Regions from separate parts of the Streptomyces sp. NPDC126503 genome, predicted to be linked through region 3. Evidence: riboswitches for the same ligand, from Rfam matches in the RefSeq annotation. Region 3 holds a riboswitch; each other region holds the start of a gene.
What was found. A riboswitch is a leader RNA that binds a small molecule or an ion and turns the genes downstream of it on or off. The one in region 3 is predicted to bind cobalamin.
Positions count from the first base shown of each region.

Region 1: another riboswitch for cobalamin. It lies ahead of ABTY40_RS12260 (ABC transporter substrate-binding protein); the one in region 3 lies ahead of ABTY40_RS28145 (energy-coupling factor ABC transporter permease).
Region 2: another riboswitch for cobalamin. It lies ahead of ABTY40_RS07245 (cobalamin biosynthesis protein); the one in region 3 lies ahead of ABTY40_RS28145 (energy-coupling factor ABC transporter permease).

Region 1 covers NZ_JBEORS010000007.1:166,379-176,246, reverse strand. Annotated here, with positions in the region: gene ABTY40_RS12280 (APC family permease) at 1-987, shown strand, start outside; gene ABTY40_RS12275 (GMC family oxidoreductase) at 984-2,573, shown strand; gene ABTY40_RS12270 (UDP-glucose dehydrogenase family protein) at 2,617-3,945, opposite strand; gene ABTY40_RS12265 (EF-hand domain-containing protein) at 4,096-4,347, opposite strand; cobalamin riboswitch at 4,447-4,648, shown strand; gene ABTY40_RS12260 (ABC transporter substrate-binding protein) at 4,715-5,752, shown strand; gene ABTY40_RS12255 (FecCD family ABC transporter permease) at 5,749-6,837, shown strand; gene ABTY40_RS12250 (ABC transporter ATP-binding protein) at 6,834-7,640, shown strand; gene ABTY40_RS12245 (phospholipase D-like domain-containing protein) at 7,846-9,063, shown strand; gene ABTY40_RS12240 (DUF4190 domain-containing protein) at 9,217-9,627, shown strand; gene ABTY40_RS12235 (DUF305 domain-containing protein) at 9,817-9,868, shown strand, end outside.
Region 2 covers NZ_JBEORS010000004.1:53,266-63,133, reverse strand. Annotated here, with positions in the region: gene cobC (Rv2231c family histidinol phosphate aminotransferase CobC) at 1-929, opposite strand, end outside; gene ABTY40_RS07270 (ZIP family metal transporter) at 954-1,682, shown strand; gene ABTY40_RS07265 (cobyrinic acid a,c-diamide synthase CobB) at 1,685-3,100, opposite strand; gene cobO (cob(I)yrinic acid a,c-diamide adenosyltransferase) at 3,094-3,702, opposite strand; gene ABTY40_RS07255 (putative cobaltochelatase) at 3,702-5,795, opposite strand; gene ABTY40_RS07250 (cobyric acid synthase) at 5,947-7,455, opposite strand; gene ABTY40_RS07245 (cobalamin biosynthesis protein) at 7,452-8,441, opposite strand; cobalamin riboswitch at 8,477-8,619, opposite strand; gene ABTY40_RS07240 (hypothetical protein) at 8,730-8,951, opposite strand; gene ABTY40_RS07235 (inorganic phosphate transporter) at 8,964-9,868, opposite strand, start outside.
Region 3 covers NZ_JBEORS010000031.1:17,585-27,452, reverse strand. Annotated here, with positions in the region: gene ABTY40_RS28185 (galactose-binding domain-containing protein) at 1-659, shown strand, start outside; gene ABTY40_RS28180 (YncE family protein) at 731-2,026, opposite strand; gene ABTY40_RS28175 (CBS domain-containing protein) at 2,191-2,793, shown strand; gene ABTY40_RS28170 (DUF1876 domain-containing protein) at 2,981-3,280, opposite strand; gene ABTY40_RS28165 (hypothetical protein) at 3,385-3,786, opposite strand; gene dhaK (dihydroxyacetone kinase subunit DhaK) at 4,229-5,221, shown strand; gene dhaL (dihydroxyacetone kinase subunit DhaL) at 5,274-5,933, shown strand; gene ABTY40_RS28150 (PTS-dependent dihydroxyacetone kinase phosphotransferase subunit DhaM) at 5,930-6,337, shown strand; cobalamin riboswitch at 6,448-6,641, shown strand; gene ABTY40_RS28145 (energy-coupling factor ABC transporter permease) at 6,671-7,384, shown strand; gene ABTY40_RS28140 (energy-coupling factor ABC transporter substrate-binding protein) at 7,381-7,788, shown strand; gene cbiQ (cobalt ECF transporter T component CbiQ) at 7,795-8,544, shown strand; gene ABTY40_RS28130 (energy-coupling factor ABC transporter ATP-binding protein) at 8,541-9,431, shown strand; gene ABTY40_RS28125 (FAD-dependent oxidoreductase) at 9,607-9,868, shown strand, end outside.

The sequences.
Region 1 (9,868 bases), on a different contig from region 3:
GCCACCGTCGTCCTCATCGTCCTCCTCGCCGTCAACGTCGTGCGCGGCCCCGAGGTCGTGACCGACACCGCCGGCACCGGCACGGGCCAGCCCTTCGGCTACCTCGGCGCGTTCCTCGTCGCCTCCCTCGCCTCGGCGTACGTGATGTACGGCTTCGACACGGCCGCCTCGCTCGGCGAGGAGTCCCTCGACCCCTCGCGCAACGCGCCGCGCGCCATCCTCCGCGCGATCGTCGCCTCCTTCGTCCTGGGCGGCCTCATCCTCATCCTCGCCCTCATGAGCGTCTCCAGCCTCAGGGGCGGGAAGATCTCCACCGACGGCCTCCAGTACGTCGTCCTCGACGTGCTCGGCCCGACGGCCGGCAAGGCGATGCTCTGGTGCGTCCTCATCGCCGTCACCGTCTGCGCGCTCGCCGTCCACACCGCCGCCGTCCGCCTCGCCTTCGCGATGGCCCGGGACAACAACCTGCCCGGCGCGTCCCGGCTGTCGAAGGTCAGCCCCCGCTTCGGCACCCCCGTCCTGCCGACCGTGATCATCGGCGTCCTGGCGCTGGCCATCCTGCTGGTCAACATCCGTCAGCCGCAGATCTTCACCGTCGTCACCAGCATCGGCATCATCATGATCTACCTCGCCTACCTGCTGGTCACGGGACCCATGCTGGTCGCCCGGCTGCGCGGCCGCTGGAAGCCCGCCGAGGGCAAGTTCTCCCTCGGCCGCTGGGGCCTGCCCGTCAACATCCTCGCCGTGCTGTGGGGCGCGGGCATGACCCTCAACCTCATCTGGCCGCGCGCCGCCGTCTACAACGCCACCGCCCCCCACCACTGGTACCTGCGCTGGGGTGCCGTCCTCTTCGTCGGCGCCATCGCGCTCGGCGGATTCACCTACTACTGGTTCGTGCAGCGGCACCGCACCGGAGTCCTCGCCGAACACGCCGCCCCGGCGGCCCCCGAACAGCCCGCCGCACCGAAGGAAGCCGTCGCCCGATGACCGACACCACCCGCACCCCCGAGACCCACGGCACCCACGAGACGTTCGACTACGTGGTGGTCGGCGGCGGCACGGCGGGCAACGTCGTCGCCGCCCGGCTGAGCGAGGACCCGTCCGTGTCGGTCTGCGTCCTGGAGGCCGGCCCCAGCGACGTCGGCGACGACAACGTCCTGAAGCTGGAACGCTGGATGGGCCTCCTCGAATCCGGCTACGACTGGGACTACCCCGTCGAACCCCAGGCCAGCGGCAACAGCTTCATGCGCCACGCCCGCGCCAAGGTCCTCGGCGGCTGCTCCTCCCACAACTCGTGCATCGCCTTCTGGGCCCCCGCCGAGGACCTGGACGACTGGGCCGCGGCCGGCTGCACCGGCTGGAGCGCGGCGGACCTCTTCCCGCTCTACCGGCGCCTGGAGAACAACGACGCGCCCGGCGATCACCACGGCCGCACCGGCCCCGTGAAACTGCGCACCCTCAAGGGCGGCGACCCCTGCGGCACCGCCCTGCTGGAGGCCTGCGCACAGGCGGGCATCCCCACCACCCCCTTCAACACCGGCCGGACCGTGGTGCGGGGCGCGAACTGGTTCCAGATCAACTCCGACGAGAACAACATCCGCCAGTCGTCGTCGGTCGCCTACCTGCACCCCGTCATGGGCAAGCGCCCCAACCTGGAGGTACGCACCGGGGTCCGGGCCAAGCGGCTCCTCTTCGACGGGGACCGCTGCACCGGAGCCGAGTACCTCGACCCGGACATGATCCACAGCCGCACGGTCCGCGCCCGCCGCGAGGTCGTCGTCTCCTGCGGCTCCATCGACACCCCGAAGCTCCTGATGCTCTCCGGCATCGGCCCGGCGGAGCACCTGCGCGAGGTCGGCGTCGACGTCCGCGTCGACGCGCTCGGAGTCGGCGAGAACCTCCAGGACCACCCGGAGGGCGTGATCATGTGGGAGGCGAAGCAGCCCATGACCACCACCTCCAGCCAGTGGTGGGAGGCCGGCATCTTCTACGACACCGAGCCGGGACTCGACCGCCCCGACCTGATGTTCCACTACGGCTCCGTGCCCTTCGACATGAACACCGCCCGGCACGGTTACCCCACCTCCGAGAACGCCTTCTGCCTGACCCCCAACGTCACCCGCGCCAAGTCGCGCGGCACCGTCCGGCTCCGCACCCGCGACTACCGCGACAAGCCGAAGGTCGACCCCCGCTACTTCACCCACGAGCACGACGTCCGGGTGATGACCTACGGCCTCAAGCTGGCGCGCCGCATCGCCGCACAGCCCGCGCTCGCCGGCTGGGCGGGCGCCGAGCTCGCCCCCGGGCCCGAGGTCCGTACCGACGACGAGCTGCTCGACTACATCCACAAGACGCACAACACCGTCTACCACCCGGCCTGCACGGTGAAGATGGGCGCGGACGACGACCCGACGGCGCCGCTCGACGCCCGCCTGCGCGTCAAGGGCGTCCGCGGCCTGCGCGTCGCGGACGGCTCCGTGATGCCGGACCTCGTGACCGTCAACCCGTGCATCACCACGATGATGATCGGCGAGAAGTGCGCGGACCTGCTCCGCGAGGACGCCCGGGCCTGACGGGAGCGTCACCGTACGGGGCCCGTAGCCCCCGCGCCCCCGCTCAGGCGGCGGGTTCGGGGGCCGGGTCCTGCCGCGACGGGCGGCGGTTGCCGACGCTCCGGTAGAGCGCGGGCGTGCGGTGCAGGACCGGGGCGGGCAGGCAGTTCTTGGCGTCGAGGACGATCCGCGGCTCCGCCATCCGGGGCACCAGCTCCTCCCAGTCGGCGCCCGTCAGCTCCGGCCACGCGGTCAGCACGAGCACCGCGTGCGCGCCGGTCACCGCCGACACCAGGGAGGGGTGCGCCACCCCGCGCGGCGCGGCGCGGCGCAGGTCCTCGGCCGTCATCGCCGGGTCCCAGACCCGTACCACCGCGTCGTGCTCGTGCAGCAGCGGGATCACCGCCCGGCTCGGCGCGGCCCGCAGGTCGTCGCTCCACGGCTCGTACCGCAGCCCGAGCACGGCCACGTGCAGACCGTTCAGACGACCCCCGGCGCTCTCCAGGAGCGTCCGCACGAGCAGCCCCGGCCGGCGGACGTTGGTCTCGATCGTGGCGTCCAGGAGCGGGGTGTCGATGTTCCGCTCCCGGGCCCAGTGCGCGAGCGCGACGGTGTCCTTCGGCAGGCAGGAGTCACCGAATCCCGTCCCGGGCGTGAGCAGGGCGGGACCGATCCGGGGGTCCAGGCCGACCCCGAGGATCACGTCGTCGATGTCGAGGTCCCCGTCGGCGCAGAGCCCGGCCACCTCGTTGGCGAAGCTGATCTTCGCCGCCAGGAAGGCGTTGCTCGCGTACTTGATCATCTCCGCGCTCGCCGGGGTCGTCGTCACCCACGGGCAGCTCACCCACGCGTAGAGCTCACGGCACCGCGCGAGCGCCGCGGGAGCGTGCGTGCCCACGACGGTACGGGCCGGGGCCTGCCAGTCGTCCAGGGCCCGGCCCTGGTTGAGGAACTCGGGGTTGTACACGAACCGCTCGCGCAGGTGAGGGTGCTCCGCCAGGAGTGCGTCGCTCGTGCCGGGCGGCACCGTCGACTTGAGCACCACCAGCGGCGACCCCTCCAGCAGGGCGGCCTGCCGCACCGCCTCGCGGACGTGGGAGAGGTTGGCCGTGCCGTCGGGCGCGGGCGGCGTCCCCACGCTCAGCAGCACCGCGTCCACCGGATCGGCGGCCGTCGTCTCCTCCAGGCACCCCACGAAATCCAGCCGTCCCGTCCGCAGGACCGACGCCAGATGCTCCGCGAGCCCCGGCTCGTACACCGCCGGCTCCCCGGCCCGCAGCCGCGAGAGCCGCTCCCCGTCCTGCTCCACACCGACCACCCGGTGCCCGTGCCGCGCGAGCGCCACCGCGCCCGTCAGGCCGACGTACCCCTGCCCGATGACCGCTACCCGCATGGCACTCCTCGACGCTCGTGGGTCCCCGTCTCCCACCGAAACACAGAACGTGAGGGAGTGCCCTGTTCTGGTCACCCTCCGCCGCGCCGGGCGCCGTGGACGCGGGCGCTGCCCGCCCCGCGTCACCGGGCCCGCCTCACCGGGCCTTCGTCACCAGCCGAACCGGCGGTCCGCCCAGGTCGCGAACTCCTCGAAGGTCAGCACGCAGTCGCCGTTCTGGTCGGCCGCGTCGAAGAGGGCGGCCGAGGCGTCGACGTCCCCGATGCCCCAGAGCGGGATCACGCCCTGCGCCGCGAGGGTCGGCCCCTTCTCGCGCAGCGCGCGCATCACCTCCATCCGCGTCAGGGTGCCGTCGTGGTCGAGATCGAGCGCGTCGAAGAGAATGCGGGCCTTGTCGCTCATCGCTGTCCTGCTTCCGTGTGACCGTACGCGCCGTCCGGCCGACGCTTCCTGTCCGGAAGGACGCCCCTTCCGCCCGCCGGGTTGCCCGTGCACCCCCTGTGGTAATTTGCCCGGGCCAGTCGCACTCCGCGTGTACGTCCCGTACGCGACGAGTCAGGGAATCCGGTGGGAATCCGGAACTGACGCGCAGCGGTGAGGGTGACGGGCGGAGCATCGGCCACTGGGCGGTACGACAGGCCCGGGAAGGCGTTCCGTCCGGACGACCCCGAGTCCGAAGACCTGCTGGCGGCCCCGGCGTCGTACCGTCGCCCGGGGAGCACCGTACGACAGGCTCCGCGTATGAGCCGTGGCCGCTAAGGACGCTTCCGTGCCGCTCGCCCGCCCCGCCCGTACCGCCGCGCTGCTTCTCGCCGGCGCCCTGCTCGCCGCCGGCTGCGGGGGAGGGGGACCGGCACCCGCACCCGCGAAGGGCGCCGCCTCCGGGTATCCCGTCACCCTCGACAACTGCGGGCGCGCGCTCACCGTCGCCCGGGCACCGCGCCGGGCCGCCGCCCTCGACCAGGGATCGGCGGAGATCCTGCTCTCCCTCGGCCTGGCCGACCGCATGGTGGGCACCGCGACCTGGACCGACCCGGTCCTGAAGCAACTGGAGAAGGAGAACGCGAAGGTGCCCCGGCTCGCCGACCGGTACCCCTCCTTCGAGAAGGTCCTCGACACCGAACCCGACCTCGTCACCGCCTCCTTCCTCCACACCGTCGGCACGGGCGGCGTGGCCCCCCGGGAGCGCTTCGAGAAGCTCGGCGTGCCCGCGTACGTCTCCCCGTCCGACTGCGCCGGCAAGGACAACAGCGGCGACGGCGACGGCGTCCGCACCCGGCCGCTGACCATGGACGCCGTGTACGGCGAAGTGCGCGACCTTGCGCGGATCTTCGGCGTCCCGGAGCGCGGGGAGAAGCTCGTCGCGCAGCTCCGGGCCCGGGTCGCGAAGGCCACCGCCGGCGACGACTTCTCCGACGCCTCGGTCCTGTACTGGTTCTCCGACGCCGAGGCCCCCTACATGGCCGGCTGCTGCGGGGCGCCCGGCATCGTCAGCGAGACGCTCGGCGTGAAGAACGTCTTCGACGACACCCGCGAGGAGTGGCCGCAGATCAACTGGGAGACGGTCGCCGACCGGGACCCCGACGTCCTCGTGATCGCCGACCTGACCCGGCGGGCGCAGTCGGCCGAGAGCGCCGCCAAGAAGATCGAGTTCCTGGAGTCCCACCCCGCCACCCGGAACATGACCGCCGTGAAGCACAAGCGGTACGTGCTCCTCAGCGGCCAGGCGATGAACCCGACCATCCGGACCGTCGAGGGCGTCGAGAAGGTGGCCGCGGCCCTGCGGACGTACGGACTCGCCCGATGACGGCCCCTCCCGCCCGGACACCGGCCTCGATACCCGGCCGGGCGGCGGCGGCCTTCCGCGGCCGCCGCTGGACCCTGCCGCTCGCCGGGGCCGCCGGGCTCGCGCTGCTCTGCCTCTCCGCCGCCGCCGCGATCACCGTCGGCCCCGCCGACATCCGCGTCGGCGACGTCTGGTCCACCGTGGCCGCCCACCTCGGCGCGGGCGCCACCGAACTCTCCCCGATCCGCGACGGCATCGTGTGGAACCTGCGCCTGCCCCGTACCCTCCTCGCCGCCGTGTGCGGCGCGGGGCTGGCCGTCTGCGGGGTCGTGATGCAGTCGCTCCTGCGCAACCCGCTCGCCGACCCGTTCGTGCTCGGGGTCTCCTCCGGAGCCTCGACCGGAGCGGTCGCGGTGGTCGTCCTCGGCGCCGGCGGGGGCGCACTCTCCGTCACCGGAGGCGCCTTCGTGGGCGCGGTCAGTTCCTTCGCCCTCGTGCTCCTGCTCAGCCACACCCTCGGCGGGTCGACCGACCGGGTGGTGCTCGCCGGTGTCGCCGCCATGCAGCTGTTCTCCGCCCTCACCTCCTTCGTGGTGATGACCGCGGCCGACGCGGAGACCACCCGCGGGGTCCTCTTCTGGCTGCTCGGCTCGCTCGCCGGCGCGAGCTGGACGGACGTCGCCGTCTGCGGCGCGGTGCTGGCCGCCGCCCTGCTGCTCTGCGGCGGTCACGCGCGGACCCTCGACGCCTTCGCCTTCGGCGAGGACGCCGCCGCGGCCCTCGGCGTCGCCGTCACCCGCACCCGTCTCGTCCTCCTCACCGTCACCGCCCTGCTCACCGCCGTCCTCGTCTCCGCGGCCGGCGCCATCGGTTTCGTCGGCCTCGTCCTGCCGCACGCGGCCCGCGCGCTCGCCGGCCCCGGCCACGCCCGTCTGCTGCCCGTGACGGCCCTCGCCGGCGCGGTCTTCCTCGTCTGGGCCGACACCCTCGCCCGTACCGTCCTCGAACCCCAGGAGGTCCCCGTCGGCGTGGTCACCTCGCTGATCGGCGTCCCGGCCTTCGTCCTCGTCCTGTACCGCACCCGGAGCGCCGGGAGCGGCCGGTGACCGCGCCCGCCCGGGCGGGGGAGGGGCTACGGGCCGCGCGCGTCTCGCGCACCGCCGGCGGGACCCTCGTCCTCGACGGCGTCAGCCTCACCCCGCGCCCCGGCACGGTCACCGGCCTCCTCGGACCCAACGGCTCGGGCAAGTCCACCCTGCTGCGCCTCCTCGCCGGGGTCCTCGCCCCGGACACCGGCGTCGTCACCCTGGACGGCCGGCCGCTCGCCGGAATCGGCCGCCGGACCGTCGCCCGGCGCCTGGCCACCGTCGAGCAGCACGCCGACACCCAGGTCGACCTGACGGTCGCCGACATCGTCCGGCTCGGCCGGGTGCCCCACCGCCGCGCGTGGACGCCCGCCTCCTCCGCCGACGAGGAGGCCGTACGGTCCGCCCTCGCCCGTACGGGGCTGACCGACCGGGCCCACCGGAGCTGGCGCACCCTCTCGGGCGGCGAGCGCCAGCGCGTCCAGATCGCCCGGGCCCTCGCTCAGGACCCCCGCGAGCTGCTGCTCGACGAACCCACCAACCACCTGGACATCCAGCACCAGCTCGACCTGTTGTCCCTGGTCGCGAGCCTGCGGCTGACCAGCGTGATCGCCCTGCACGACCTGAACCTGGCCGCCCTGTACTGCGACCGGCTCGTCGTCCTGAAGGAGGGCCGGGTGGTGGCCTCCGGTGAACCGGCCCACGTCCTCACGGAGGCACTGATCGCCGACGTGTACGGCGTCCGCGCGGCCGTCACCCGGCCCGATCCGGCGGGTCCTCCCCACATCCGCTTCCTCGGCACGCTGACGTCCCGGGCGGACTGATGTCCCCGTCGGACCGACGTCCCGGGCGGACCGGCACCGGGCCCGGCGGACGCCCGGCGCGCCCGTGTCCGGCGGTTTACCCGGGCGGCCCGCGGAAAGGGGCTGGTGGCAGGCGTGGAGCCGGGACCGGGGGGTCGGTACAGTCGGCTCGCCCCGACGGTAGCCGGACGTACGGGGCGACCTCCTCCGACCGGCAGGGGTAGCCATGACCAGTACATCCAGCACACCGGACGCGACCGCCGAGACCGACGCCGCCCCGGCCTCCCTGGCCGGGCGCGCCCAGCGGATGCGGCGGCGCCTGGAGCGCCTGATCGGCATCGCCGCCACCGAGGGGAACGCGCTGCGCGCCCTGCGCAACGGCGACGAGATCTTCCCGGCGATGCTCGACAGCATCCGCACGGCCCGGCACACGGTGGACATGATGACGTTCGTGTACTGGCGGGGCGACATAGCCCGGCAGTTCGCCGAGGCGCTGGCCGACCGGGCCCGCAGCGGTGTGCGGGTGCGCCTGCTCCTGGACGGGTTCGGCAGCCGGCTCATCGAGCAGGACCTGCTGGACCTCATGGACCGGGCCGGCGCCGAGGTCGCGTGGTTCCGCAAACCCCTGCTCCTCTCCCCGCTGAAGCAGAACCACCGCTGCCACCGCAAGGCGCTGATCGTGGACGAGTCCGTGGCCTACACCGGCGGGGTCGGCATAGCGGAGGAGTGGTGCGGCGACGCCCGCGACGAGAGCGAGTGGCGCGACACGCACGTCCAGGTGCGGGGCCCGGCGGTGGACGGCATCGCGGCCGCCTTCGCGCAGAACTGGGCGGAATGCCACGACGTCCTGTTCGACACGCGCGACCGCTTCACCGAGCACGAGCCGCAGGGCGATGCCGTCGTGCAGGTGGTCCGCGGCTCGGCCAGCCTGGGCTGGCAGGACATGCAGACCCTCATCCGGGTCATGCTCGAATCCGCCGAGCACCGCTTCCGCCTCGCCACCGCCTACTTCGCGCCCGACACCTACTTCGTCGACCTGCTGTGCGCGACGGCCCGCCGGGGCGTCGACGTGGAGATCCTGCTGCCGGGACCGCACACCGACAAGCGGGTCTGCCAGCTCGCGGGACGGCGCTTCTACGAGGACCTCCTCGCGTGCGGCGTCCGGATCTTCGAGTACCAGCCGACGATGATGCACGCCAAGATCATCACGGTGGACGGGGTGGCCGCGCTGGTCGGGTCGACCAACTTCAACCGCCGCTCGCTCGACCACGACGAGGAGGTCATGCTGGCCGTCCTCGACGAGGACTTCACCGCCACCCTGGACGGTCACTTCGACGAGGACCTTCAGGCCTGCGAGCGGATCCGCGCCGGGCGCTGGAAGAAACGATCCGTCTTCCACCGCGCCCAGGAGGCGGCGGTCCTGCCCATCCGCCGCTTCCTGTGACCGCACGGGGCACGGCGGGCCGTGCCCCGCACGCCGCGCGCCGGTGGGGAGGCCGGCGGTACGGCGTGTGAACCGGCAAGGCGTTGCCCGGCCACTTCGGGGCAAGAGGGGCCGTACGACGAATCGTTGGCACCGACCCCAGAGACGAGCGTGATGACGTTGTCCTTCTCCTCGCCCACCCAGCCCCACGACCACGCCCAGCACTCCGGAGGCACGAAGCACACCAACGGCATGGCCATCGCCGCGCTGGTCCTCGGCATCGTGGCGCTCGTCCTCTTCTGGACCGTCTTCGGCGGCATCGTGCTGGGCCTGGCCGCCGTCGTCCTCGGCATCATCGGCGCACGCAGGGCGAGAGGCGGCCGGGCGCCGCACGGCAAGATGTCGGTCGTCGGCGCGGTGCTGGGCGCGCTGGCCGTGATCGTCTCCGTCGTGATCCTCGCGATCGGCGCGTCCGTCCTCGGCTCGAACGAGTACAAGAACTTCGACGAGTGCGTCCGGGACGCCACGACGCAGAGCGAACGCCAGGCCTGCGAGCAGGACTTCGAGCGGGACATGAACGACTGACCCCTCACGGGCTCCGGGGCCGGGCCGGGAGCCGGTCCTCCCCCGGCGGCCGTCCCCCACCCGGGGGCCGCCGGACGGGGGAGGAACCGAGGTGATCGAGTGGCATCCGTTCGGCCGAGTTTTCGGCGTGCGGCGCGCGGCCACACGTCACTGTCGGATCCATCCCGCCCGTCGTCCCCTGGAGGACCCTTGACCAAGCACCCCACGCGGCGCCGCGCCGCCGTCGCGGTCGTCGCCACCG
Region 2 (9,868 bases), on a different contig from region 3:
CCGATCACCACCAGATCCGCGTCCTCCGGCACCGCCGCCGGATCCAGCCGGAAACCGTCCTCCTCGCGCAGCAGCACCCGCTCCACCTGGTGCCCGGCGTCGCGCAGCGCCGCCTCGGGCTCGGTGAACTGCGGATGCACCACGACCGGCCGCCGGGCCGGCAGCGCCCGCGCGATCAGTACGAAGGCCTCCGCCGCGCCCGCCGTGAGCAGGACGCGGCCCGGCGGCAGATCGTGCCGCTCGGCGACCGCCGCGCGCGCCGACCGTCCGTCGGGATAGGCCGCGAGCCCGAACAGCGAATGGGCGATGCGCTCCCGCAGCCAGTCCGGAGGCGTGTCCGTCCGGACGTTCACCGCGAGATCGATCAGCTTCTCGTCCCGTACCTCGGCGTCACCGTGGTGCCGCAGGTCGTGGGCGTCGGATTGCGTATGTGTGTCCATGGCCGCCGTCGTGTGGGGGGTGGGGATGGTGGGGGGTGAGCCAGGCTCGCCAGCGATGTACCCGTGCGTCAAGGGCAACAACCGTGCGCCCGGCCCGCCTTGATCGGGGCAAACCGGTACGAACGCCGCAACCGCGCAGGTAGCGCGCCGGGTTTTCCGCTTCGGGACGAGCAGCACCGCACCCTCACCCGCCGCCCGCAGCGCCGCCGCCTCCGCCACGGACGCCGTCCCCGCCGCCGCCAGCGGCACCCGCGAGGGATGCGGTACGGGCACGGCGGCCAGCTCCCCGGCCGCGAAACCCCGCACCGGTACACCCAGCGAGGCCGCCGCCCGGGCGATCCCCGGCTCCGCCACCCGCGTGTCCAGCGTGGCGAGCGCACGCACGGCCCCGGCCGTCGCCCCCGCCTCCCGCAGACACTCCGCCACCAGGGCGAGCACCTCCGCCGCCGACACGCCCGACCGGGCGCCCACGCCGACGTGCACGGACACGCCCCCGTCCGATAGCAAGGGCGCATGGCTGTCGTCGTCGCGCTCGGCGCGTTCCTCATGACCCTCTTCGGCGGGTGGGTCGCCCAGCGCGTCACCGACCGGCGCCACCTCGTCCTCGGCCTCGCCGGCGGACTCATGCTCGGCGTCGTCGGGCTCGACCTGCTGCCGGAGGCCCTGGAGGCCGCGGGCGACGAGGTGTTCGGCGTCCCCGAGGCCCTGCTGCTGTTCGCGGGCGGCTTCCTCCTCGCCCACGCGGTGGAGCGCCTGCTCGCCGTCCGCCGCGCAGGCCACGGGGTCACGGCCGGGGAGCGGGTCCCTCAGGTCGGCATGACCGCCGCCGCGGCGATGGTCGGCCACAGCCTCATGGACGGCGTCGCCCTCGGCGCCGCCTTCCAGGTCGGCGGCGGCATGGGCGCCACCGTCGCCCTCGCCGTCATCACCCACGACTTCGCCGACGGCTTCAACACCTACACGATCACCAGCCTCTACGGGAACGCCCGCCGCAAGGCCCTCGCGATGCTCGCCGCCGACGCCGTCGCCCCGCTGCTCGGTGCCGCGTCCACCCTGCTGTTCACCCTTCCGGAGGGACTTCTCGGGGGCTATCTCGGCTTCTTCGGCGGCGCCCTGCTCTACCTCGCCGCCGCCGAGATCCTCCCCGAGGCGCACCACGACCACCCCGCCCGCTCCACCCTGCTCTGCACGGTCCTGGGCGTGGCCTTCATCTGGCTCGTGGTGGGCCTCTCCGGACACTGAACTCACCCGCAGCGCTCCACGAACCGAGCGGCGACCCCCGGCGCCCCCGCCCAGTGCGTGTGCACGTAACTGGCGTGCACGCCGCCCCGGACGAAGCCCTCGACCCGCCGCTCCGGCCGGTGCAGCCCCCAGGCGGGCGAGGCACCGGCGCCCGGCTCGATCACGGTGCGGTGGAACTCGTGGCCCCGCATCCGGGTCCCGGCGGCGGCCAGCACGCTGTCGCTCACGGCCACCGCGTCCCGGTAGCCGAGCGTCAGCCGCTCCGACATCCGCGCGTCGGCGTCCAGCACGCCGCACATGGGCCGCCCGTCCAGCGAACGCGCCAGATAGAGCAGGCCGGCGCACTCGGCGGCCACCGGGGCGCCCGAGGCCGCGAGGTCCGCGACGGCCTTCCGCAGCGGCTCGTTGGCGGACAGCTCGGCGCCGTACACCTCCGGGAAGCCGCCCCCGACGACGAGCCCGGCGGTCCCCTCCGGCAGCGCCTCGTCCCGCAGCGGGTCGAAGGTCACCACCTCGGCCCCGGCCGCCCGCAGCAGCTCGGCGTGCTCGGCGTACGAGAACGTGAAGGCCGCCCCGCCGGCCACCGCCACCCGGGGCGCCCGCCGCCCGGCACCACCGGCCCCCGCGAAACCGGACGCACCGGAAACACCGGAAGCGCCGGACGCCTCGGCATTCCCGGACCGGGCGGCCCCCGCCGTCGCCGGATCCCACGCCTCCGTACGCAGCTCCGGCGCGCTCCTGGCCAGCGCCAGCAGGGCCTCCAGATCGCAGCCGGCCCGCACCTGTTCGGCCTGCGCGGCCACCGCCTCCACCGCCTGCGCCTGCCGCTCCGCGACCGGCACGAGGCCGAGGTGCCGCGAGGGCGTCGCCACACCGGGCGCCCGCCGCAGGACACCGAGCACCGGCACCCCGGACCCGCCGAGCGCCTCGCGCAGCAGGTGCTCGTGCCGGTCCGTGGCGACCTTGTTGAGGATCACACCGCCGATCCGGACCTCCGGATCCCAGGACGCGAAACCGTGCACGAGCGCCGCCACCGACCGCGACTGCGAGGAGGCGTCCACCACCAGCACCACCGGCGCCTTGAGGAGCTTGGCCACCTGCGCGGTGGACGCCAGCTCGCCCTGGTCGGCGGCCCCGTCGTACAGGCCCATGACCCCCTCGACCACGGCCAGGTCGCAGCCGCGCGAGCCGTGCGCGAACAGCGGGGCGATCAGCCCCGTCCCGCACATGTACGCGTCGAGGTTCCGCCCCGGCCGGCCGGTCGCGAGCGCGTGGTAGCCGGGGTCGATGTAGTCGGGGCCGACCTTGTGCGGGGAGACGGCCAGACCACGGCCGGCGAACGCGGCCATCAGACCGGTCGCGACCGTGGTCTTGCCCGCGCCCGAGGAGGGCGCGGCGATGACGAGACGTGCTACCACTCGATGCCCCGCTGGCCCTTCTGACCCGCGTCCATCGGGTGCTTCACCTTCGACATGTCGGTCACCAGGTCCGCGAAGTCCACCAGCTCCTGGGGGGCGTTGCGGCCGGTGATGACCACGTGCTGCTGCCCCGGACGGTTCCGCAGCACCTCCACCACCTCGGCGGTGTCGATCCAGCCCCAGTGCAGCAGGTACGCGAACTCGTCCAGGACGTAGAACTTGTACCGCTCCTCGGCGAGGTCCCGCTTGACCTGCTCCCAGCCCTCGCGCGCCTTGTCCTCGTGCGACTGCTCGCCCTCGGCGACCTCGCGCTGGATCCAGGACCAGCCCTCGCCCATCTTGTTCCAGACGACCGTGCCGCCCTTGCCCGTCTCACCGAGCGCCTTCAGCGCGTTCTCCTCGCCGACCCGCCACTTGGCGGACTTGACGAACTGGAACACCCCGATCGGCCAGCCCTGGTTCCAGGCGCGCAGCGCCATGCCGAAGGCGGCGGTCGACTTCCCCTTCCCGACGCCCGTGTGCACCATCACCAGCGCGCGGTTGCGCCGCTGGCGGGTGGTCAGTCCGTCGTCCGGAACGACGGTCGGCTGTCCCTTGGGCACTACGCGGCCCTCCTCATCGAGTCCTTCGGGCTGTTGCCCTGTCCCTGTACGTCCCTGACGAGCCCGGCGATCGCGTCGGCGCGCAGCTCGTCCAGCGTCACGGCGGTCCCGCCCAGATCACGGGCGAGGTTCCCGGCGAGACCGAGCCGTACCGGCCCCGTCTCGCAGTCCACGACCACCGCGGCCGTGCCGTCGGCGGCGTGCAGCCGCGCGGCGCGGGCCGCGAGCGCCACCGGGTCGGCGCCGCCGCCGGTCGCCCGGCCGTCGGTCACCACCACGAGCAACGGGCGCCGCGAAGGGTCCCGCAGCCGCTCCACGCGCAGCACGTCGTGCGCCTTCAGCAGCCCGGCCGACAGCGGCGTGCGCCCGCCGGTGGGCAGCTTCTCCAGACGGGCGGCGGCGGCGTCCACCGACGAGGTCGGCGGCAGCGCGACCTCGGCGTCCCGCCCCCGGAAGGTGACGAGACCCACCTTGTCGCGCCGCTGGTAGGCGTCGAGCAGCAGCGACAGGACCGCGCCCTTCACGGCGCTCATCCGCTGCCGCGCCGCCATCGACCCCGAGGCGTCCACCACGAACAGGACCAGGTTCCCCTCCCTGCCCTCCCGGACCGCCTGCCGCAGGTCGTCGCGCCGCACCACGAGCCCAGGCCCGCCGCGCCCGCGCGCCCGCTGGTGCGGGGCGGCGGCCCGTACGGTCGCGGCCAGGTGCAGCTTGGTCAGCGCGCCCCGGGGCCGGGTGTCCCCGGTGGTACGGCCGTGTTCGGTACGGGCCCGGGAGCGCCGCCCCGCGGCCCCCTCGCCGAGACCGGGCACGCTCAGCGTCTTCGTACGGAAGGGTTCCCCGGCCGCGACGGCGGCGCGCTCACCGGCGCCGGGACCGCCACCCCGCGAAGCCTGCGCCGGGGCCTCCCCGGGCGCGGAGGTCTCCTCGGGCGTGGAGGACTCCTCGGGCGCCGGGGGCTCCCCGGACCCGGGCCCCTCGCTCTGCGGCGGAATCCCGCCCCCGCCGCCCCCGGGCCCTCCGTCGTCACCGGGACCGCCGTCACCCGGGCCGTCCGGCTCCGGGTCCCCGTCCGGCTCCTCGCCCTTGAACCGCTCCAGCGTCTCGTCGAGCTTGTCCTCGTCCAGGCCGGGCGCGTCGAAAGGCGCCCGGCGCCGGCGGTGGGGGAGCGCCAGCAGGGCCGCCTGCCGCACGTCCTCGGAGGTGACCTCGGTCCGGCCCGCCCACGCGGCGAGCGCGGTCGCGGTCCGGGCCATGACGATGTCGGCGCGCATGCCGTCCACCTCGAAGGCGGCGCAGGTCGCGGCGATCTGGAGCAGCGCGGCGTCCCCGAGGACGACCTTCGGCAGCAGCTCCCGGGCGGCGGCGATCCGCTCCCGCAGCGCGGTCTCCTCGTCCGCCCAGCGCGCGGCGAACCCGGCCGGGTCGTCCTCGAACGCCAGCCGCCGCCGGACGACCTCCACCCGCTGCTGCGGGTCGCGCGAGGCGGCCACCTCCACGGTGAGCCCGAACCGGTCGAGCAGCTGCGGCCGCAGCTCGCCCTCCTCGGGGTTCATGGTGCCCACGAGCAGGAAGCGGGCGGCGTGCCGCACGGAGACGCCCTCGCGCTCCACGTGGGAGGCGCCCATGGCGGCGGCGTCGAGCAGGTGGTCGATCAGGTGGTCGCTCAGGAGGTTGACCTCGTCGACGTACAGGATCCCCCGGTGCGCGGCGGCGAGCAGGCCGGGCTCGAAGGCCTTCACGCCCTCCGCGAGCGCCTTCTCGATGTCCAGCGCGCCGACGAGCCGGTCCTCGGAGGCTCCCACGGGCAGTTCGACCATCCGCGCCGGGCGGGCGTCCGGGGCGCCGCCGGTGTGGGGCCCGTCCGGGCAGTCCGGGTCCGGCGAGGCCGGGTCGCAGCTGAACCGGCACCCGGCGACGACGGCCACCTCCGGCAGGAGTTCGGCCAGCGCCCGGACGGCGGTCGACTTCGCGGTGCCCTTCTCGCCCCGGACGAGAACACCGCCCACGGACGGACTGACGGCGTTCAGCAGCAGCGCCAGCCGCAGGTCGTCCATGCCGACGACGGCGGTGAACGGAAAGCGGGTGCTCATCGGGTGGTCACTCCTTCGGAAGGCTTGTGCTCGGCCGGGGCGTGCCCGGCCCGGGAGGGCGCCGGGCGGGCGGACCCGCTCGCGCCCGTGGGAACGGCCCGCCGGGACAGGCGGCGGACCCGTGCTCCCCGCGCGTTCGCGGACGGTCCCCTCACGGCGCCCCCGGCGGCACGAACGGCAGCCCCTTCGGGGCCCCCTCCTCGATGAGCCGCAGCAGCGCGTCCGTGTCGGCGTGCTCCTCGATCAGGTCACCGAGCCGGTCGAGCTGTTCCTCGCGCAGCGCCCCGAAGGAGGTGTCCGGGGCCGGGACGAAGGCGCGCCCGGCCGCCGCGGCGACCTCCCGCAGGAAGGCGCGGCGGAAGCCGTCGCTCTCCAGGGAGCCGTGCCAGTGGGTGCCCCACACGGCACCGACCCGGCAGCCGTCCAGGAACGGCTCCCCGCCCCGTACGTCGGCGACGCCGTGGTGGATCTCGTACCCCTCGACGCGCTCGCCGAGGGCTTCGCCCACCGGCCTGGCGAGGGTCTTCTCGCGGGCGAAACGGACCCGGACGGGCAGCAGTCCGAGGCCGTCGACGGCGCCCGCCCTCGACTCGACCTCGTCCTCGATGTGCTCGCCGAGGGCCTGGAAGCCGCCGCAGATGCCGAGGACCGGCCGGCCCTCGGCCGCCCGCCGCGCGAGGGCGGCCGCGAGGCCCCGCTCCCGCAGCCAGGCCAGCGCCTTGACCGTGCCCCGGGTGCCGGGCACGACGACGAGGTCCGCGTCGGCCAGCTCCTCGGGCCGGTCCACGAACCGCACGACCACCCCCGGCTCGGCCGCGAGCGCGTCCACGTCCGTGAAGTTGGACATGAGCGGTACGGCGCAGACGGCGACCCGCAGCAGGTCCGCGCCGACCGGCGGGGCCACCACCGACTCGCGCACCGCGCCCCGCAGGGAGACGCGCAGGCCGTCCTCCTCGTCGATGCCGAGGCCGTGCGCGTACGGCAGGACGCCGAAGGTGCGGCGTCCGGTGAGCCCCTGCAGCATGTCGAGGCCCGGTTCCAGGAGGGTCACGTCGCCCCGGAACTTGTTCACGAGGTATCCGGCGACGAGCTCCTGGTCCTCGGGCGCGAGCAGCGCCGTCGTACCGAAGAACTGGGCGAAGACCCCGCCCCGGTCGATGTCGCCGACCACGACGACGGGCAGGCGCGCGGCCCGCGCGATGCCCATGTTCACGATGTCGGTGCGGCGCAGGTTGATCTCTGCGGGGCTGCCCGCGCCCTCGCAGATCACGGCGTCGTGCGTGGCCCGCAGCTCCTCCAGGCAGGCGACGACCGGCTCGAACAGTTCCTTCTGCCGGTTGCCGTGGTAGCCGCGGGCGCTCATCTCGCCCACCGGCCGGCCCATGAGCACGACCTGGCTGGACCGGTCGCCGCCCGGCTTGAGCAGCACCGGGTTCATCAGCGCGGTCGGCTCGACGCGGGCGGCCTGCGCCTGCATGGCCTGGGCCCTGCCGATCTCGGCGCCCTCGCGGGTCACGAAGGAGTTGAGGGACATGTTCTGTCCCTTGAACGGCGCGACCTTGACGCCCTGCCGAACCAGCCAGCGGCAGATGCCGGCCGTGACGACGCTCTTGCCCGCGTCGGAGGTCGTCCCGGCGACGAGCAGCCCCCCACCCCTCACTTCGTCCTCCGCTTCAGCGTGTCCGCGATCAGCCGGCCGCCCGCGCAGGCGGCCAGGGTCAGCCAGGTCACCCGGCGCGAGAGCCGGACCGCCCGGTCGATGTCGGCGACCTCCACGGGCCGCCCCTCCCCGTTGAGGACGGGCCGGTGCTCGACCCGCCCGCCGTACGAGAGCGTCCCCCCGAGCCGTACGCCGAGGGCGCCCGCGAAGGCGGCCTCGACCGGACCCGCGTTGGGGCTGGGATGCCGGCCGGCGTCGGCCCGCCAGGCCCGTACGCCCCCGCGCGGATCGCCCCCGGCGAGGGTGGCGAGCGCGGCCGTCAGGCGGGCGCCCGGCCAGCCGGCCAGGTCGTCCAGGCGCGCCGAGGCCCAGCCGTAGCGGCGGTGGCGCGGGGACTTGTGGCCGACCATCGCGTCCAGGGTGTTGACGGCCCGGAAGCCCAGCAGCCCCGGCACGCCCGCGACGGCGCCCCACACGAGGGCGCCGACGACGGCGTCGGAGGTGTTCTCGGCGACGGACTCGACGACCGCGCGGGCCATCGCCGGACCGTCCAGGGACTGCGGGTCACGGCCGCACAGACGCGGCAGCCGCTCGCGCGCCACCTCCAGGTCGCCGGCCGCGAGCGCCCCGCCGATCGCGCGGGCCTCGCGGCCCAGGGTCGTACCGCCGACGACGGCCCACACGGAGGCGGCGGTCAGGACGGTGGAGGCGGCGCGGCTGCGCCGTGCGGCGCGGGCGGCGACGGCGCCGAGCGCCACGGCGGAACCGGCGCAGACGGCGGTGTGCAGCGCGCCCCAGCCCCGGTGGTCGCGGTGCAGGCGCCGCTCGACGGCGGCGGCGGCCCGGCCGAAGGCGGCGACGGGGTGCCCGCGGCGGGGGTCTCCGAGGAGCAGATCGGCGGCGAGGCCGGCGGCCGCTCCGTACGCGAAGACACCGGCGGCCCCGGAAGGGCCGGCTTCGGACAGGCTGCGGGTGCGGCCGGGCATGGCGCTGTGTCCTCACTCAGGGTCCGCGCCCTGGCTCGACGTGACCGGCGGGGGGAGTTCCTGGCTCCCGGACCCCTGGGGGCCCGGTCACAGTGGCGGGACCGCGCCGGAATCGCACCGGACTTCCTCTTCCTTGCCGCCGTAATGGCCTCGGCAGTCCACCACGCCCCGAGAACGCCCGTCAACTCACTCTTGACCTGCGACGGGTCACTGTGCGAAGCACCACAGACACGACGGCCGGGCGGCCCGCACCCGAGGTGCGGACCGCCCGGCCGTCAGGTCGCCGTGTCAGACGACGATCAGAAAGATGCCGTACGCGACGGCCGCCGCGCAGAGCGCGAAGCAGGCGTAGGCGCCGGTGCGGGCGAGGGTGGCGGAGCCGCCGTTCGCCGCGGCCTCCTCCTGCTTGGTGAGGCCGACGATGCCGAGGGAGAAGAGGCCCACCAGGGCGACGGTCGCCACGAGGCTGACTCCGAAGACGGAGCCGAGGGCTGCCCAGTCGATCTTCATGTCGTTCGTTCCTTACACCGCTGCGGCGGGGGCCGGGGGAGCGGCCGGGTCCGTGGGGACCCGCGCCGGGATGGTGGTCTTGAGGTCCTCGTCCGCGACGGCGGCGACCGAGCCGGCCGGCGGCGGCGGGGTGACGGCCGCGATCGCGGTGGTCACGACGCCGGGGGTGCCGGAGCCGCCGTCGAGGTCGTCGTCCGTGACGTTGTGGTGGTCGACCGGCTTGCGGCGGGACAGCGCCCAGATGACGGCGGAGCCGGAGACCAGCAGGATCGCGACGGCGACGATGCCCCAGGTGCCCTGCTGGGTGAGGAACTCGGCGCCGGCGCCGACGAGGCCGGCGGCGGGCAGGGTCAGGCCCCAGGCCACGAACATCCGGGTGGCGGTCGACCAGCGGACGACACCGCCCTTGCGGCCGAGGCCGGCGCCCATCACGGCACCCGAGCAGGACTGGGTGGTGGAGAGCGAGAAGCCCAGGTGCGAGGAGGCCAGGATGACCGTGGCGGCGCTGGTCTGGGCGGCGAAGCCCTGCTGCGGCTGGAGGTCGGTGAGGCCCTTGCCCATGGTGCGGATGATGCGCCAGCCGCCGAGGTAGGTGCCGAGGGCGATGGCGACACCGGCCGAGACGATGACCCACAGCGGCGGGTTGGCGCCCGGGGCGACGACGCCCTGGGTGACCAGCGCGAGGGTGATGATGCCCATCGTCTTCTGCGCGTCGTTGGTGCCGTGCGCGAGGGAGACGAGACCGGCGGAGGCGATCTGGCCGGCGCGGTAGCCCTTGGCCGTGGCCTTCGCCTCGCGGTTGGCGTTGATCTTGTACGTCAGGCGGGACGCGGCCATCGCGGCCAGACCGGCGACGAGGGGGGCCGCCACGGCCGGGATGAGGACCTTGGTGACGATGGTGGAGCCGTTGACGGCCG
Region 3 (9,868 bases):
GCCCGGTCGGCGCGGGCGCCCCGAACGCCGTGACGTACCCCTTCCGCAGCGTCGACGGCGGCTCCGTCCTGGACCGGCAGGTGACCGGTGAGCGGACCTGGGACCTCAACACGGACGGGGCGGCGCACAACGGTCTCGTACCGGACTGGATCGAGCAGATCCGGCTCACCGACGGCGGCCGGGCGGTCGTGGACGAGCTCGCGCTGGGCGCGGAGTCGTACCTGAGGACGTGGAAGGCGACGGAGGACCACGAGCCGGGGATCGACCTGGCCGCCGGCCGGCCGGTGACGGCGAGCACCACGCAGTGGTGGAACCCGTTCGTCAGCTTCGCGCCGGGTCTTGCCGTCGACGGTGACACCGGCACCCGCTGGGCCAGCGAGTGGTCGGACGACCAGTGGCTGCGGGTGGACCTCGGCGCGGTGCACCGGGTCGGCCGGGTCACGCTCGACTGGGAGCGGGCGCACGCGCGCGCGTACCGGATCGAACTGTCGGAGGACGGTGAGACCTGGCGGACGGCGTGGTCGACGGAGGCGGGCGACGGCGGGTACGACACGGCGGAGTTCGCCTCGCAGCCGGCCCGGTACGTCCGGGTCCAGGGCGTGCGGCGGGCCACCGACTGGGGTTACTCGCTGCACGAGGTGACCGTGCGCCGGTCGTGACGGCGCAGAAGGGGCCGGCCGGACCCCGGGGAGTCCGGCCGGCCCCGGCCGCGCGGGGCCGGGCGGCCGGTTCAGCCGGCCGTGGGGCCGGTCCAGTCGGCCGGCACGCGCGCGAGGCGCACCCGCTGTGGGTGGTCGCCGACCTCGACGGAGGCCACGCGCCGGCCGGTGGCGAAGTCGATGGCGGAGACGCGGTCGGAGCCGCTCTCGGAGATCACGCAGGACCGGCCGTCGCCGCTGACGGTGGCCCAGTAGGGCTTGGCGGCGGGGACGAGCGGGCCCTCCTGGAGGGTGGCGCGGTCGACCACGGTGGCGTAGTCGTCCATGGTCCCGGCGACGCACAGCTTGCTGCCGTCGGGGCTGATGGAGAGGCCGTGGTGGCGCGAGTCGTTGACCCAGGTGGTGCGGTCGGGGTCGGTCGCCGGGCCGCCGGGGAGGTTCTTCAGACGGGTGATCCGGTCGGTGGCCAGGTCGTACTCCAGGAAGCCGCCCAGGAAGGAGACCTGGAAGTAGAGCTTCTGCTCGTCCGGGGTGAAGGCCACGGGCCGGACGGCGTCGGAGAGGTCCGAGCGGCCGAAGGCGTCGAGGCGGGCGCGCATGTCGACGACCCGGACCGTCTCGAAGGTGCGCGCGTCCACGACGGTGATGCGCCGGTCGCCCTTGGTCCAGTCGAGCCAGGGGGCGTCGAGAGCGGTGGTGACCTCGCCGATGGACATGTTCCACAGCAGTCCGTCGGAGGTGAAGACGTTCTCGTGCGGCTTGTCCCCGGTGGCGAAGGAACCGACCTGGCGTCCGGTCCCGATGTCGAGGACGTGGACGGTGTTGGCGGTGGAGGCGGAGACGGCGACGCGGGTGCCGTCGGGCGAGACGGCCATGTGGTCGGAGCGGTGGCCGGCGACGGGGAAGCGCCAGTTGACGCGGCCGGTGCGCAGGTCGAGGGAGACGACGTCGGCGAAGCTGGGGCGGGAGACGACCATGGAGCCGCCGTCGGGGGTGGCGTACATGTCGTCCACGAACTGGTCGTGGCCCTCGCCGGGCCCGTTGCGGACGCCGAGGAAGAAGGCGAGCTTGACGGGGTTGAGGTAGATCTCGCGGAGCCGCTCCTCCTTGTCGGGGATCACGTTCACGCGGCCGATCCGGTGGAAGTCGCCGCGCGCGGCGATGACATCGGCGGTGCCGTCCCAGTTGTTGCCGACGAACATCACCTCGCGCAGGGCGGCCGGGGGCGGCGCGGAGGTGGCGGCCGTGGTGCCGCCGGAGGCGGCGAGGAGGGCGAGGGCGGCGGCGAGGAGGCCGCCGGCCCGGCGGACGCGCGAGGCGCTGCGGGGGCGGCGGGCGCGGTGGGCGGAGGTGCGGGGAGCGGGCATGGGGGGTCCTTCTTCCCTCTCGCGACGGCGACGTACCGGAGAGTAAGCATGTCCATGACAAGCCCACAAGTCCTCGTCCGGCCGCGCCTTACCGCCCCCATACCCCCGGACCGGCCGCCGTGCGGGATCATGGGGTCCGGAACCCAGAAGGGACGGAACGGACGATGAGGCACCGCAGTGTCGCGGACCTGATGACGCCGACCGCCGTGGCGGTGCAGCGCGGGACCCCGTTCAAGGAGATCGCGCGGCTCCTCGACGAGTACGGGATCACCGCGGTGCCGGTCGTGGACGAGGAGAACCGGCCCGTCGGCGTGGTCTCCGAGGCCGACCTGCTGCGCCGGCACACCGCGAAGGACGGCCCCAGCACGGCGGAGGCCATGATGACCAGCCCCGTCGTCACCGCCCGGCCCTCCTGGACGGCCGTCGAGGCGGCCCGGCTGATGGAACGGCACCGGGTGAAGCGCCTGCCGGTGGTGGACGCGGACGGCCGGCTCATCGGCGTCCTCAGCCGGAGCGATCTCCTCCAGCTGTTCCTGCGACGGGACCGCTCGATCCAGGAGGAGATCCGGGAGGACGTCGTCGTCCGCATCCTGCGCCTCTCCCCCGCCGCCGTGCACATCGACGTGGACGAGGGCCGGGTGACCCTGAGCGGCACCCTGGCGCGCCCCGCCCTGGGACCGATCCTGGTCCGGCTGTGCGAGTCGGTGGACGGCGTGGTGGAGGTCGTGGACCGTCTGGTGTACGAGGGGGCCGCGGACGGCGCGTGACGGGGCGCCGGTCGCGGGGCGCGATCCTGCGCCGGGTGCGGCCGTGCGCCCGGTGCGTCCGTGCGCAGGCCCCGGTGTCCCGGCGCGGCCGGCCCGGTGGCCGCTCGGTGACGCGCTCCAGCCGGCCGGACGCAGCTGACCGGATTCAGGGGACGGGGTTCAGGCGACGGGGTTCAGGTGACGGGGTTCAGGTGACGGCCTCCGGCCAGCCGTATCCCGGGCCCGTGCGCCGCGGGAGCGTCCCGGCTCCCACCGCCTCCATCTCCCGGTTGGCCTCCCGCATGAGCTTTCCGGCGAGGTCCTTCATCGCCCGGCTCGCGGCGAGGTCGTCCCCGATCACCGGCACGTCCGCGTCCGCCGGGTTGCACCGGGCGGAACCGTGACCGGTGAGGGTCGAGGTGCCGGTGTCCAGCCGGGCCTCCGCCCTGGTCCTGCCGCCTTCCTCGACCAGGTCCAGGCCGACCGTCCACTCGAGGTGCCGTGTCATGGTCTGCCTCCTCACGCCGGGCCGCGGCCCACGGGCGCGCGGCCCCTTTCCGTACCTTCCAGGATCCTCCCGGCGGAGCCCCGGCGCACGGGGTCCCCGGCCGGTCAGGCGGGGGTGAAGAGGTCCGCGCGGGCGTCGCCGAGGACGAAACCGTTGTCGAGGCGGACCCGGACCCTCACCCGGCGCGCCGCCGTCCGGTACGCGGTCCACGCGGGCTCCAGGGACGCGACCTCCGCCACGAGCCGCTCCCTGCTCGCCGGGGGCATCTGGTGTCCGAAGTCGTCCAGGAGCGCCTTGAGCCGCTCGTACTCGCGCACCTCGGGGCCGGGTTCCGCCCGGTGCTCCTCGGCCCGTACGACGGTGCCCTCCGCCCCCGCCGCGAGGAACAACGTCCCGGCGGGGGCCTCCGTCTCCTCCTCCGCATGCCCGCCGGCCGGCACGAGCGTCCCGGCCAGCCTGAGGTCCGCCGCGAGCTTCACCCGTCGGCCTTCGTGCCACGTCGTCATCGGACCTTCATACCGCAGGCGGCCGCCCCGTACCGCACCGGGTCCGACGGGGTCAGCCCGCCCAGCGGCCGGAGAAGAAGGTGACCGCGAGGACGACGGAGAGGGGCGCCGACAGGCACAGCACCGGGGTCCACAGGCGCGGACGGTTCACGGTCGCGCGGGCGAGGCCGATCCGGAGCGGCCACCAGAGCAGGCCGGCGCGGGGGACGGACCTGTACCGGTACGAGGTGCCGAGCGCCCACAGGCGGAGCCCGTCGCGTACGTGACCGCGGCGGCGGCAGGGCCGATACTCGGCAGGGGCACCCCGGCGGTCACCGCCGGGACCGGCCTTCGAGCAGCACGCACCACCGTCAGCCGCACGCCGTCAGACCAGCCCGCCGGACGGCCCGCCCCCACCGGGAGGGGAGCGGGCCACCGGCTCGCGAGGCCCGAGGAGACCGCTGTGAAGATGCTCATCAACGTGCCCGAGACCGTCGTCGCCGACGCCCTGCGGGGCATGGCCGCCGCTCATCCCGAGCTCACCGTGGACGTGGAGCGGCGGGTGGTGGTGCGGCGGGACGCGCCGGTGGCCGGAAAGGTGGCGCTGGTGTCCGGCGGCGGGTCGGGCCACGAGCCGCTGCACGCCGGGTTCGTGGGGCCCGGGATGCTGGACGCCGCGTGTCCGGGCGAGGTGTTCACCTCGCCCGTCCCCGATCAGATGGTGCGGGCCGCGGCGGCCGTCGACAGTGGTGCCGGGGTGCTGTTCGTCGTCAAGAACTACACCGGTGACGTGCTGAACTTCGAGATGGCGGCCGAACTCGCCGAGGACGAGGGGGTGCGGATCGCCCGGGTCCTCGTCGACGACGACGTGGCGGTCACGGACAGCCTCTACACGGCGGGGCGGCGCGGCACCGGGGCGACGCTGTTCGTGGAGAAGATCGCCGGGGCCGCCGCCGAGGAGGGCGCGCCGCTGGAGCGGGTCGAGGCTGTCGCCCGGCGGGTGAACGAACGGTCCCGCTCCTTCGGGGTGGCCCTCGGCGCCTGCACCCCCCCGGCGAAGGGATCGCCGACCTTCGACCTGCCGCCCGGCGAACTGGAGCTGGGCGTGGGCATCCACGGCGAGCCGGGCCGGGAGCGGCGGGCCATGATGACGGCCCGGGAGATCGCCGACGTCGCCGTCGAAGCCGTCCTGGACGACCTGCGGCCCTCGGGCCCGGTCCTGGCGCTGGTCAACGGCATGGGTGGGACGCCCTTGCTGGAGCTGTACGGCTTCCACGCGGAGGTGGCGCGGGTGCTCGGGGAGCGCGGGGTGCCCGTCGCGCGGGCCCTGGTGGGGAACTATGTGACCTCGCTGGACATGGCCGGCTGTTCGGTGACGCTGTGCGAGGCGGACGAGGAGCTGCTGCGCCTGTGGGACGCGCCGGTGCGGACGGCCGCGCTCCGCTGGGGGCTGTGAGCCGGGCCGGAGTCGCGGGCACATCGTCAGGGACACACGGGAGAGGACCGGGATGACGGAGACGGCGGGAACGTACGGCACGGAGTTCTTCGTGCGCTGGCTGGAGGCGGTGGCCGAGGCGGTCGAGCGGGAGGCCGACCGGCTGACCGAGCTGGACGCGGCCATCGGGGACGCCGACCACGGGGCCAATCTGCGGCGCGGCTTCACGGCCGTGCGGAAGGCCTTGGACGAGGAGCCGCCGACGGCGCCGGGAGCGGTGCTCGTCGCGGCCGGGAAGCAGCTGATCTCCACGGTCGGCGGCGCGTCGGGACCCCTGTACGGCACGCTGCTGCGGCGCGCGGGCAAGGCGCTCGGCGACGATCCGCGGGTGACCCGGGAGCGGTTCGCCGGGGCGCTGGGCGAGGGGGTGGAGGCCGTCTCCCGGCTGGGCGGCGCGCGACCGGGGGACAAGACGATGCTGGACGCGCTGGTGCCGGGGGCGGAGGGGCTGAAGGTGTCCTTCACGGAAGGACGGGACCGGGCCGGTGAGGGCGCCCTCGGGACCGTACCGCTGCGGGCGCGCAAGGGCCGGGCCAGCTATCTGGGCGAGCGCTCGGTGGGGCACGAGGACCCGGGCGCGGCCTCGTCGGCGCTGCTGTTCGCGGCGCTCGCCGCCACGGCCGGGGCGGAAGGGACGAACGGTACGACGGCGGACGGGGAGGGGACGGCATGAGCGCCGGGCAGGTCGGGATCGTCCTGGTCTCGCACAGCGCCGGGGTGGCGGCGGCCGTGGCCGAACTGGCCCGGGGCCTCGCCGGTGGCGGCGACACGGCCCCGGTCCGGCCGGCCGGCGGCACCCCGGACGGGGCCCTGGGCACGAGCGCGGAGTTGATCGCCGAGGCGGCGCGGGCGGTCGACGGCGGCGCCGGGGTGGCGCTCCTCGTCGACCTGGGCAGCGCCGTGCTCACCGTCAAGGCGCTGCTCGCGGAGGGCGGTGAACTGCCCGAGGGATCCCGGCTGGTGGACGCCCCCTTCGTGGAGGGCGCCGTCGCGGCCGTGGTGACCGCGAGCGCGGGCGGCGACCTGGACGAGGTCGCCGCGGCGGCCTCGGAGGCGTACACGTACCGGAAGGAGTGACCGGAGGGGGTGGCCGGTACCGGGGTGCGCGGGGGCGTACGACGACAGCGCGCAGTGAGCGGGAGAACGCGCCGGGTGGCCACCGTGTTGTGATGCACCTGGTCAACCCACTAGTGTCGCACCGCCTTGGTGTACGGGAAACCGGTGCAGTACCGGTGCGGCCCTCGCCACTGTGATCGGGAGGTCCGGCTCCATCCCCCAGGGGAAGCCACTGCACCGCCGCGGGAGACCGCCGGGGTGTGGGAAGGCGGAGTCGGGCGGCATGACCGTCAGCCAGGAGACCGGCCAGGGCGCGTTGTCCATCCACGAGGTGCTGGAGAGGGTCTCCCAACCATGCATATAGCCGAGGGGTATCTGCCCCCTGTGCACGCCGCCGCCTGGAGCGTCGCGGCCGCACCGTTCATCGTCCACGGAGTCCGCGCGCTGACCCGCGAGGTGCGGTCCAACCCCGAGTCCACCCTGCTGCTGGGCGCCTCCGGCGCCTTCACCTTCGTCCTGTCCGCGCTGAAGCTGCCCTCGGTGACGGGCAGTTGTTCGCACCCGACCGGTACGGGACTCGGCGCCATCCTGTTCCGCCCGCCGATCATGGCGGTGCTCGGCACCCTCACGCTCCTCTTCCAGGCGCTGCTCCTGGCGCACGGCGGCCTGACCACCCTCGGCGCGAACGCCTTCTCCATGGCCGTCGCCGGCCCGTGGGCGGGGTACGGGACGTACGTCCTGCTGCGGAGGGCCGGGGCACCGCTGATGGTGAGCGTGTTCGCCGGCGCGTTCGTGGCGGACCTCTCGACGTACTGCGTGACCAGCGTGCAGCTGGCCCTCGCCTTCCCCGACCCCGGGAGCGGCGTGGCGGGCGCGCTGGCCAAGTTCGGCGGCATCTTCGCGGTGACGCAGATCCCGCTGGCGGTCAGCGAGGGCCTGCTCACGGTGCTCGTGATGCGGCTCCTCGCGCAGTCCAGCAAGGGCGACCTGATCCGGCTCGGCGTTCTCGCCCGGCCGGCCGGGGCAGCCGGTGACGCCGCGCCGTCCGAGGGGGCGAGCGCCCGATGAGCCGGAACGCGAAGATCAACGCGCTGCTGCTGCTCGTCGTGGTGGCCCTGGCGGTCCTGCCGCTCGCCCTCGGGCTCGGCGACCACAAGGAGGAGCCCTTCGCCGGGGCGGACGCGGAGGCGGAGAGCGCGATCACGGAGCTGCGGCCGGACTACGAGCCCTGGTTCGCCCCGCTGTACGAGCCGCCGTCCGGCGAGGTGGAGTCGGCGCTGTTCGCCCTCCAGGCGGCGCTGGGCGCCGGCGTCCTCGCGTACTACTTCGGCGTGCGGCGCGGGCGCAGGCAGGGTGAGGCCCACGCGGAGGCGAGGGTGCGCGCCGAGGGCGGCGCGCGGGCCGCGGGGCAGGCCGGGGCCGCGCCCGACGCGGGTGCCGGGCCGGTGCTCCCGCCGCCCGGGGACGCGTAACCGCCGATGCTGCCGATCGACGCGGCGGCGCACGGCAGTCGCTGGCGCCGCCGTCATCCCGCCGAGAAGGCGCTGCTCGGCTTCGGGCTCACCCTGTGCGCGGTGTCGCTGCCGCCGTGGCCGGGCGCCGTGCTCGTGGCCGCGGCCACCCTCACCGTCCTCCTCGGTCCGGCGGGTGTGCCGGGCCGGGCACTGTGGCGGGCCTTCCGGGTGCCGCTCGGCTTCTGCGTCACGGGCGCCGTACCGCTCCTCTTCCAGGTGGGCGGGGGCCACGGGCTCGTGTCGCTCGCACCGGACGGCCCGGTCCACGCGGCCGAACTGCTCCTGCGCAGTGCGTCGGCGTCCCTCGGGGTGCTGCTGTTCGCGTTCACGACACCCGTCTACGACGTCCTGCCCCGGCTGGTGCGGGCCGGGGTGCCGGCGCCGGTCGTGGACGTGGCGCTCGTGATGTACCGGATCGTCTTCCTGCTCCTGGACGCGCTGGCGAAGATCCGGCAGGCGCAGGCCGCCCGGCTCGGGCACACCACCCGGGCGGCGGCCTGGCGTTCGCTGGCCGGGCTCGGCGCGACCGCCTTCGTCCGCGCCTTCGACCGGGCGCACCGGCTCCAGTCGGGACTGGCCGGGCGCGGCTACGACGGGACCCTGCGGGTCCTGGTCCCGGCCGCGGCGGTCTCCCGGCCGTTCCTCGCGGCGACGGGCGCGCTCCTGTCCGGGCTCGTCGCCCTCACCCTCGTACTGGAAAGGTTCCTGCCATGACGGCGTCTCCTCCCGTGGTGCAGCTGGTGGGGGCGGGGTTCGCCTACGAGGACGGTCCCGCCGTCCTGTCGGACGTGGACTTCGCGGTCCCGGAGGGGCGCGCGATCGCGCTGCTCGGCCGCAACGGCAGCGGCAAGACGACGCTGCTGCGGCTGCTGAGCGGCGGTCTGCGCTGCGGGAGCGGCGCGCTGCTCCTGGACGGTACGGAGGTGGCGTACGACCGGAAGGGGCTGACCCGGCTGCGGACCACGGTGCAGCTCGTGGTGCAGGACCCGGACGACCAGCTGTTCGCCGCCTCGGTGGCGCAGGACGTGTCCTTCGGGCCGATGAACCTGGGGCTGCCGGAGGAGGAGGTACGGCTCCGGGTGGCGCGGGCGCTCGCGGCGCTTGACATCACGGCGCTCGCGGACCGGCCGACGCACCTGCTGTCGTACGGGCAGCGGAAGCGGGCGGCGATCGCGGGGGCGGTGGCGATGCGACCCCGTGTCCTGATCATGGACGAGCCGACGGCCGGGCTCGACCCGCACGGCCAGGAACGGCTGCTCGACGCCCTGGAGGGGCTGCGGGAGGACGGCACGACGGTGGTCATGGCCACGCACGACGTGGACCTGGCGCTGCGCTGGGCCGACGAGGCGGCGGTCCTCTCCCCCGGCGGGCTGCGGACCGGGCCGGTGGACCGGCTGCTCGGGGACCACGACCTCCTGGACGCGGCCCGGCTGCGGCGGCCGTGGGGCACGTCGGTCGGGCGGCTGCTGCGGGCGCACGGACTGCTCCCGGAGGGCGCGCGGGAGCCGCGTACGCCGGAGGAGCTGGACGCCTGGGCGGCCACGCTCGTACCGGAAGCCCTGGGGGCGCGGGGAGAGCCGGGAGCGCCCGGCCCTTCCTGACCGGGCCCGTGCTCCGAAGCCCCGGACGCCCCGCGCGCCCGGGGCCTTCGCCGTCCCCACGCGCGCCGGGTCCGGGAGTAGTGGACATCACGCCCCGATTCTTCTGCAACTAGTTGCAGAACCACCTCCGCCTCGCCTACAACAGAGCACGACGACCGTGCGAGGAGGAGCCCCCATGAGCCCGTACCCCCACCTGCTGAGCCCGCTCGACCTGGGGTTCACCACGCTGCCCAACCGGGTGATCATGGGGTCGATGCACGTCGGCCTGGAGGAGGCCGAGCACGGCTTCGAGCGGATGGCCGCCTTCTACGCCGAGCGCGCCCGCGGCGGCGCCGGTCTGATCGTCACCGGCGGCATCGCGCCCAACGAGGCCGGGCGGCCCTGGGACGGCGGGGCCAAGCTCACCACCGCCGAGGAGGTCGCCGAGCACCGGCTGA